Regions from separate parts of the Streptomyces nidicola genome, predicted to be linked through region 3. Evidence: riboswitches for the same ligand, from Rfam matches in the RefSeq annotation. Region 3 holds a riboswitch; each other region holds the start of a gene.
The links. Region 3 has a riboswitch for cyclic di-AMP ahead of ACOKM3_RS20905 (M23 family metallopeptidase). Riboswitches for the same ligand answer to the same signal wherever they lie in the genome.
Positions count from the first base shown of each region.

Region 1 (2,192 bases), 2.7 Mb from region 3:
GTCACCGACTCCTTCGGTGAAGCTGTCGCCCACGGCCGCGTAGGACCGGATCGTGCCGTTGAGTGTCTCCGTGAGTGCTCTCGATTCGTTTGCCACGACCACACATCTTTCACCCTCGACTGTGACCTACGCGACCGTAGCCAGGGGTTGACGCGTGGTGAGATAACCCACTCGCCACCTGGGGAATAAGCGCGGGAACGCGAATGCGGCGCCCGGGGAGCTCTCCGGGCGCCGCATCGGGCGAGCGGTCGCGACCGCTACGAGATGTCTCAGGCGTTCACACCGTGCTCGCTCAGGTACGCGATCGGGTCGATGTCCGAGCCGTAGTCCGCGGTCGTGCGGACCTCGAAGTGCAGGTGCGGTCCGGTCACGTTGCCCGTCGCGCCGGACTTGGCGATCTCCTGGCCGGCCGTCACGGTGTCGCCCTGGGCGACGCCGATCGAGGACAGGTGGCCGTACTGGGAGAAGTGGCCGTCGGCGTGCTCGATGACGACCTCGTTGCCGTACGCGCCGCCCGAGCCGGTCGAGACGACGGTGCCGTCGGCGATCGACTTCACGGAGGTGCCGGTCGGCACCGAGAAGTCGGCGCCGGTGTGGCTGCCGCTGGACCACATGGAGCCGGAGTTGCCGTAGCCCGTGCCCTTGGCGCCGTCGACCGGCGCCACGTAGTCGCCGGAGGCGGTGGTCTTGGCGCTCGCCTGCGTGGCGGTGGCCGCGCCCTCGGAGCCGGAGCCGCTGGCGGCCGCGCCACCGATGGTGAGCTTGACGCCGATCTTGAGGTGGTCCGCGTCGGAGCCGACGGCGTCCTTGTTGTCCTCGTAGAGCTTCTTCCAGCCGCCGTCGACGTCCTGCGCCTTGGCGATCTTCGAGAGCGTGTCACCGGCCTTGACGGTGTACGTCGTGGCGTCGGCGGCGGGGGCGGACGTCGCGGCCTGCGCACCGGTGGCGCCCATCAGCGGCAGCGCGAGCGCGGCTCCACCGGCGGAGGCGACGGCGGCGACACGGGCGATGCGCTGGGAGGTCGAAAGGCGGTGCTTTCCCTTTGCGGGCATGCTGAATTTCCTCTCCGTCGCCTACGAGGTGAGCTGTCGGGTTCGGGCTGGAGATGCCCGGCCGCGCCCGGGGTACGGGCACGGCTTCACCCCAAGCCGCTTCGGGAAATCCCCTACGCGGCGTCTTGCGTGTGGGTCCCCCGCTCCTGCCGTGACGGGTAGTCGAAAGGAATCCGGGCGGCGGCAGGACTAGGCGTTCCGACCGGATTGATTGGTGACCGTAGGCGAACGGCAATGGCGACGACAAACCCCGAATTCATCTGCGGTGCCAATTCCTTGGGATCCTGAGGCTTCCCGGTGTAACCCTCCGTCGACATTCGCCGCTTTACCAACGCCATACCTTCGGGGATTACTGGGGCGGCAATCCCGGCCGCCCGCCACACAGCGTCACGAACATGAAGCCGGTCACGCACACGCCCACAAGCCCCTTCGATCCATGCACAGTTGGCACGGATCAGGGCGAATCGGATAGATGGTTGCCTGTGGAACCGATGTCGTATCGTCAGGAGCGCGCCCGCCGGCGACCCAACGCCGGTGCACCGATTGGGAGGAGCCCCTGTGACGCAGCACGCACCGTCCACCGAGCCCGAGCTGACCGGAGTGCGCAACTTCCGAGATGTGGGCGGCCTGCCCACCGTGGACGGCCGGCGCGTGCGCCAGGGCGTACTGTTCCGCAGCGGTCACCTCGCCCACGCCACGGCCGAGGACTCGGCCTTCCTCTCCTCCCTCGGCCTGCACACGGTCTTCGACTTCCGCAACTCCGCGGACCAGAAGCTGGAGGGCGCGGACGTCGAACTGCCCGGCGTGCGCAATCTGAACCTGCCGCTCAACGACCCGGCCGACGGCGCCGAATTCTGGACCATGGTCCGCGACGGCAACATCGACCAGCTGCGCCAGATCCTCTCCGAGGGCCGCGCGGCGAACCGGCTCGTCGAGTCCTACCGCACCATGATCAAGGAGCGCACCGCCGAGCACAGCCGCGTGCTGCACTCCCTCGCCGACGACAGCCTCCCCGCGCTGATGCACTGCGCGGCGGGCAAGGACCGCGCGGGCCTGTCGATCGCGGTGACACTGCTCGCGGTGGGCGTGGAGCGCGACGCCATCGAGGCGGACTACCTCAAGTCCAACGAGAAGCACCGC
Region 1 covers NZ_JBNBPI010000001.1:1,907,468-1,909,659, forward strand. Annotated here, with positions in the region: gene ACOKM3_RS08940 (SGNH/GDSL hydrolase family protein) at 1-51, opposite strand, end outside; gene ACOKM3_RS08945 (M23 family metallopeptidase) at 270-1,052, opposite strand; cyclic di-AMP (ydaO/yuaA leader) riboswitch at 1,056-1,227, opposite strand; gene ACOKM3_RS08950 (tyrosine-protein phosphatase) at 1,611-2,192, shown strand, end outside.
Region 1: it holds a riboswitch for cyclic di-AMP, as region 3 does, so the genes downstream of both, ACOKM3_RS08945 (M23 family metallopeptidase) here and ACOKM3_RS20905 (M23 family metallopeptidase) in region 3, are expected to answer to the same signal.

Region 2 (2,192 bases), 1.8 Mb from region 3:
CCGTCTCGGCCATCGACGCGGCGGCCGTGCGCGCCTTCTACGACCGGCACGTACGCCCCGCCACCGCCACGGCCGTCGTCGTGGGTGACCTGAGGGGCATCGACCTGGACGCCCTCCTCGCCGACACGCTCGGCGCCTGGACCGGCGACACCGCCGAGCCGCGCCCCGTGCCGCCGGTCGTCGCCGACGACACCGGCCGCGTGATCATCGTGGACCGTCCCGGTGCCGTGCAGACGCAGTTGCTCATGGGCCGGGTCGGACCGGACAAGCACGACCGTGTGTGGGCCGCGCAGATCCTCGGCACGTACTGCCTGGGCGGCACCCTCACGTCGCGCCTGGACCGCGTCCTGCGCGAGGAGAAGGGCTACACCTACGGAGTGCGCTCCTTCGCCCAGGTGCTGCGCTCCGCGCCCGACGGCAGCGGCGCCGCGATGCTCGCCATCAGCGGCTCGGTGGACACTCCGAACACCGGGCCCGCGCTCGACGACCTGTGGAAGGTCCTGCGCACGCTGGCGGCCGAGGGGCTCACGGATGCCGAACGGGACACCGCCGTACAGAACTTGGTGGGCGTGGCCCCGCTGAAGTTCGAGACCGCGGCGGCTGTCGCGAGCACCCTCGCCGACCAGGTCGAGCAGCACCTGCCGGACGACTTCCAGGCGCAAGTGTACCGGCAACTGGCCGCCACGGGCACCGTGGAGGCCACGGCCGCCGTCGTGAGCGCGTTCCCGGCGGGCCGCCTGGTGACGATCCTGGTGGGTGACGCCGCGCAGATCGAGGAGCCGGTCAAGGCGCTCGGCATCGGCGAGGTCACGGTGGTCGAGAGCTGAGCTCGTCTCCCGCGGCACACCACGAAGCCCCGGCGCCGGCATCGGCGGCCGGGGCTTCGTGGCGTCCGTCACGGTCGTCTTCAATCACCACACGCTCGCAAATGTCCGAATTGATGTGGTGGTTGCCTGTCTGCCCTGTGGCGTGCACTACAAAAGCCGGGTTCTGTTTGTCGATCCAAAGACGCCCCGCTTAGCGTTCCCTCCGGCTGTCCGCCAGACGTACGTCGCGCCCGCGACACCGGACAGTCATCGCCGAGTCCCCATGGTGCGAGCCAGGGGAGCCGGGGACCCACCGAAGTCCCTGGGGTGAATCGGGCGCTCTTCCCGTAAGGGGAGGGGGCCTGTAGGAGACCTTCCTGCTCCGAACCCGTCAGCTAACCCGGTAGGCGAGAAGGAAGGAAAGGACCAGCCACTTCATGGCGTTCACCCGTGCCACCGGGAAGCACCGCCGTCCCAGCCGCCTGACGCGTACCACCGCTCAGGTCGCCGGCGTCGCCGCGATCACCACGACGGGCGTGGTGGGCGGCCTCGCCGCCCCCGCACTCGCCGCCGACACCGCGGTAGCCCCGCACGACGGCCTCACGCAGGCCGTGGCCATCGGCGACTCCCTGGCCGAGCAGATCGACGCGCAGGCCACCGCGCAGCAGAAGGCCGCCGCCAAGGCGAAGGCCGAGGCCGAGGCCAAGAAGAAGGCCGCGGAGGCCAAGCGCAAGGCCGAGGCGGAGGCCAAGAAGCGGGCCGCCGAGAAGGCCGAGAAGGAGCGCGAGGCCAAGGAGCGCGCCGCCCGCGAGGCCGAGCGCAAGCGCCTGAACAGCTTCGTGTCGCCGATCTCCGGCTCGTACGTCTCCACGGCCTACCAGGCCGGCAGCGGACTGTGGTCCTCCGGCAGCCACACCGGCATCGACTTCCACGCCTCCAGCGGCACTTCGGTGCACGCGGTCGGCATGGGCACCGTCGTCGAGGCCGGCTGGGGCGGCGCGTACGGCAACAACGTCGTGATCAAGATGAAGGACGGTACGTACACCCAGTACGGTCACATGTCCTCGATCGGCGTCTCCGTCGGCCAGGACGTCACCCCCGGCCAGCAGATCGGCCTCTCCGGAGCCACCGGCAACGTCACGGGCCCGCACCTCCACTTCGAGGCCCGCACCGGCCCCGACTACGGCTCGGACATCGACCCCGTCGCGTACCTGCGCCAGCACGGTGTGAACGTCTGACCCGTCAGCCACACTCCACGAAAGCCCCGGCTCACCGAGCCGGGGCTTTCGCGTGTGCGGGTCTGCACTGTCCAAAAAATATCCCTGGATTCAGTTCCCTCGTCGGAAATTCAAGCCCGGTGGAATAGAGTCACCGGGTAAACGTTCC
Region 2 covers NZ_JBNBPI010000001.1:2,819,394-2,821,585, reverse strand. Annotated here, with positions in the region: gene ACOKM3_RS12795 (M16 family metallopeptidase) at 1-827, shown strand, start outside; cyclic di-AMP (ydaO/yuaA leader) riboswitch at 1,068-1,231, shown strand; gene ACOKM3_RS12790 (M23 family metallopeptidase) at 1,244-2,044, shown strand.
Region 2: it holds a riboswitch for cyclic di-AMP, as region 3 does, so the genes downstream of both, ACOKM3_RS12790 (M23 family metallopeptidase) here and ACOKM3_RS20905 (M23 family metallopeptidase) in region 3, are expected to answer to the same signal.

Region 3 (2,192 bases):
CCACCGTGGCCACCGTCTGCCTGCTGGCCTGTCTGCTCAACCGGATCGTCTACCGAAGTTACGAGCAGCTGGCCTCCGCCCGTGAGATCGCGCAGGCCGCGCAGCTGGCGGTGCTGCCCGAACCGGCCCGGCGGCTCGGCGGTTTCGTCATCGCGGCGCGCTACGAGGCGGCGCAGGCCGACGCGTTCATCGGCGGCGATCTGTACGCGGTCCAGGACACCCCGCACGGTATCCGGATCATCGTCGGCGACGTGCGCGGCAAGGGGATGGGCGCGGTCGCCGCGGTCGCCGTCGTCATCGGCGCGTTCCGGGAGGCCGCCGAGCAGGAGGGTTCCCTGGAAGCGGTCGCCCAGCGTCTTGAGCGGGCCCTGGCACGCGAGGGCACCCGGCGCAGCGGCATCGACGACTTCGAGGGCTTCACCACCGCGGTGCTCGCCGAGATCCCGCACGGCGTCGAGCTCGTCCGCGTCCTCAACCGGGGCCACCCCAGCCCCCTGTTACTGCTCGGCGACGGCACCGTACGCGCACTCGATCCGTGCCAGGCGGCGCTGCCGCTCGGCATGAGCGAACTCGGCAGCTGGCCCGACCGGGCCGTCGAGGCGGCGTTCCCGTCCGCGGCCACGCTGTTGCTCTACACCGACGGGCTCTCCGAGGCGCGCGACCCGAGCGGCCGCTTCTACGATCCGGCGGCCCGGCTCTCCGGACGCGTCTTCCCGGGGCCCGAGGAACTCCTCGCGTCCCTCGCCGCGGAGGTGCGCGCGCACACCGGTGACGGGACGAAGGACGACATGGCGCTGCTCGCCGTGCGACGCGGCTGAGTTCCTTGATCGTTATTACCAGAGGTAGTCGAACGGCGTCGCTCCGCATAACAATTGACGCACCATCAGTTGCATGGACGTTTGCGGAGTGCGATCAACTCGCCCGATTCCGCCCACTCCTGTCCCGATAAGTCCTGGCCAGAGTCGTGAACGATCAGTGGGAAGCGCTTGGAATTACTGTCTGCTGTCTATTAACGTTCGATAACGCAGCGCGGTCGTCCCAGCCGTCACAAGAGACGGCTCCGTGCGCACACGCTCAATCCCGCAAGGGAACCGGGGAACCACCAACTTGGGGTGAATCGGACGCTGTTCCTGTCCAAGGAGGCGTCCGTAGGAGACCTTCCTGCTCCGAACCCGTCAGCTAACCCGGTAGGCGAGAAGGAAGGAAAGGAGAGCGCCCCCGTGGCGTCGAACCGGCCTGCCCCCGACTTCTTCTACGGCCCCGAAGACGACTTCGGCGTCGAGCAGGAGACCTGGGAGGAGTGGAACCCCACCGAGGAGTCCGTCGCTCCCGTCCGCGGCAGGCATCGCGTAGCCCGCCGCCGTGGTGGATTCGCTCGCAGCTCCACTGTTCTCGGCGTCGGCGTGGTCGCCGCCGTCGGTGCGGGCGGCATCGCCACCGCACAGGGCGGCAAGCCGCCGGTCCACATCTCCATGCCCGACCTGTCGGCGGTCAAGGACTCGCTGCCCGAGGCCAAGTCGCTGCCGGGCGTGGGCTCGCTGATATCCGACGGCTCGGACTCCGATTCCGACTCCGGCGCCACGGCCTCCCCGCTGAGCGGCGCCGGTATCACCCAGGCCGAGGCCGCCGACGGGCAGACCGGCGCCGGCGAGGCGCTGCGGGCCCGCATCATGCAGCAGGCCGAGACGCAGCAGGACGCGGCCGACGCCACCGCGAAGCAGGCCGCCGAGGAGGCCGCCGCCAAGCAGGCGGCAGCCGAGGCCGCCGCCAAGCAGGACGCGGCCAGGGCCAAGGAACTCGCCGACAAGAAGAAGGCCGAGGCGGAGGCCCGCCGCAAGGCCGAGGAAGAGCGCCTCGCCAAGCTCGCCAAGAGCTTCAAGCTCCCGGTCGCCTCGTACACGCTCTCCGGCACCTTCGGTCAGCCCGGCTCCATGTGGTCCTCCGGCTACCACACGGGCCTCGACTTCGCGGCCTCCACCGGTACGCCGATCCGCGCCGTCCACGGCGGCACGATCACGGAGGCCGGCTGGGCGGGCGCGTACGGCTACCGCACGATCCTCACCCTCGACGACGGCACCGAGCTGTGGTTCTGCCACCAGTCCTCGCTCAACGTCAGCGCGGGCCAGAAGGTCTCGACGGGCGATGTCATCGGCCGCGTGGGCGCCACGGGCAATGTCACCGGGCCGCACCTC
Region 3 covers NZ_JBNBPI010000001.1:4,588,529-4,590,720, reverse strand. Annotated here, with positions in the region: gene ACOKM3_RS20910 (PP2C family protein-serine/threonine phosphatase) at 1-818, shown strand, start outside; cyclic di-AMP (ydaO/yuaA leader) riboswitch at 1,062-1,209, shown strand; gene ACOKM3_RS20905 (M23 family metallopeptidase) at 1,221-2,192, shown strand, end outside.

Region 4 (2,192 bases), 540 kb from region 3:
TCACGGTCGGCGCGCTCACCGTCGTCAACATCTTCATCGCGGTGCTCTGGACCTGAGCGACCGCGTACCAGGACGCACAGAAGGGCCCGGCAGGTCGCACCTGCCGGGCCCTTCTGCGTGGGGTCAGGCCGGCCGCACCACGCTGTGGATCGACGACGTGCCGTCGTAGTAGATCGACTCCTCGCGCACGACCGCGCCCGGCTTCGGCGCGTGGACCATCATCCCGTCGCCCATGTAGAGGCCCACGTGGCTGATGTCGTCGTAGAAGAACACCAGGTCACCGGGTTGGATGTCGGAGAGCGGCACCGTCTTGCCGATCTCGACCTGGTCCCAGGTCGTCCGGGGCAGCGAGATCCCCGCGGACTTCCACGCCGCCTGGGTGAGGCCCGAGCAGTCGTACGAGTCCGGGCCCGTGGCGCCCCACACGTACGGCTTGCCCTCCTGGGACTTGGCGAACGCGAGCGCCTGCGCGGCCTTCGTGGCGTACGAGGCGTCGGACGAAGAAGAACCGGAGCCCGAGGATCCCGAGCCCGAGGAGCCGGACGACTCCTGTTCCTTCTGCGCTGCCTCCTCGGCCGCCTTCCGCTTCGCCTCCGCGGCCTTCTGCTGGGCGGCCAGCTCGGCGGCCTTCTTGCGGGCCGCCTCCTCCTTGGCCTTCTGGATCGCGGCGAGCCGCGCCTTCTCCTTGGCGGTCAGCTCGGCCAGCAGCTTGCGCGCGTCGGAGAGCTTCGTCTGGACGGTCTCCTTCGTCGACCTCAGCTCGGTCTGCGACTCCGTGAGGTCCTCCAGGCTCGACTGCGCCTCGGTGCGCTTCTTCGCGGTCTCGCGCGCCTGCGCCTGATAGTCGTCGACCGACTTCTTCTGCTCGTCGGTGAGCCGGCTCATCAGCTGGCGCTGCGAGAAGTAGTCCTCCGGGTCGTCCGCGAGGAACATGGTTGCGGTGTCGCTGACCCCGCCCGAGCGGTACTGCTCGGCGGCGTACCTGCCGAGCTTCTGGCGGGCCGTGTTCATCTCGTCGGTGTGCTGGGCGACATCGTCGAGGAGCTTGTCGACCTGCTGCTTCTTGGAGTCGGTCCGCTCCTTCGCCCCGTTGTACTTCTGGGTGGCGACCTCGGCCTGCCGGTACAGGGTGTCGACCTTCTGCTGGACCTCTTCGAGGCGCGGCTTGGACGAGGGCTGCGCGGGCGCGGCCTGTGCCGTCTGCGAGAGCAGGGCCACGGAGGTGAGGGCGGCGGTGGTGATGCCGACCGCGGGGGTCGTGCGAAGGCCGCCGGTGATCCGGGAACGGCTGCGGGGCTTGCGGTGCGACGCCAAGGCAGGCGACTCCTTCCGTCGTCCGCCTACCGGGTTAGCTGTCGGGTTCGGGCGTGGTACACGGAAGGCTGCCCTACGGTCGGCTGCCCTGTCCTGCCGGGCCGTCGGCCGATTCACCCCAAGGTCGGTTGGGTCCCCGGTTCCCTGCCTCACGGCGTACGGAACTCGGCGGGGGCTGCCCGCTCGCCGCGACATTCGCGGGCGGGGGGACGGGCTGCCCGGCTGCACCGTAGCCAACTCGTGTGGCTGCTGTGAAGGTTGATGTTCGATATGCCCGATACATTTTCGTGATCTGCCCCTCTGCGGGCCCGCGGGGCCCGGTGGAGTTCCCCGGAGTTTTGAAGGCAGCCACGGGTTGTCAGTGGGGCGGCCTAGACTCGTAGAGCGATGAGCAGCCTCTTTGACGACAGCTTCCTGACCGGCCTCCAGAAGGGTGCGGAGGAACCCCCGCCGCCGCCCCCGGACCCCGAGTACGACGACGGGGCCCCGGAGCCGATGCCGGACGACTTGTTCGGCGGGCAGCTCGGCGCGCCCGAGGACAGGGACACGCACTACCGGGACGGCGCCCCGCGCCCCGTCCTGAGCGCGGCCTCCCTCCTGGAGGGGTTGAACGAGAACCAGCAGGCGGCCGTCACACACGGCGGGACCCCGCTGCTCATCGTCGCGGGCGCCGGATCCGGCAAGACCCGCGTCCTCACGCACCGCATCGCGTACCTGCTCGCCGAGCGCGGAGTGCACCCCGGCCAGATCCTCGCGATCACGTTCACGAACAAGGCCGCGGGCGAGATGAAGGAGCGCGTCGAGGACCTGGTGGGCCCGCGCGCCAACGCCATGTGGGTCTCGACCTTCCACAGCGCCTGCGTCCGCATACTGCGCCG
Region 4 covers NZ_JBNBPI010000001.1:4,050,032-4,052,223, reverse strand. Annotated here, with positions in the region: gene ACOKM3_RS18310 (hypothetical protein) at 1-56, shown strand, start outside; gene ACOKM3_RS18305 (C40 family peptidase) at 124-1,314, opposite strand; cyclic di-AMP (ydaO/yuaA leader) riboswitch at 1,323-1,495, opposite strand; gene pcrA (DNA helicase PcrA) at 1,702-2,192, shown strand, end outside.
Region 4: it holds a riboswitch for cyclic di-AMP, as region 3 does, so the genes downstream of both, ACOKM3_RS18305 (C40 family peptidase) here and ACOKM3_RS20905 (M23 family metallopeptidase) in region 3, are expected to answer to the same signal.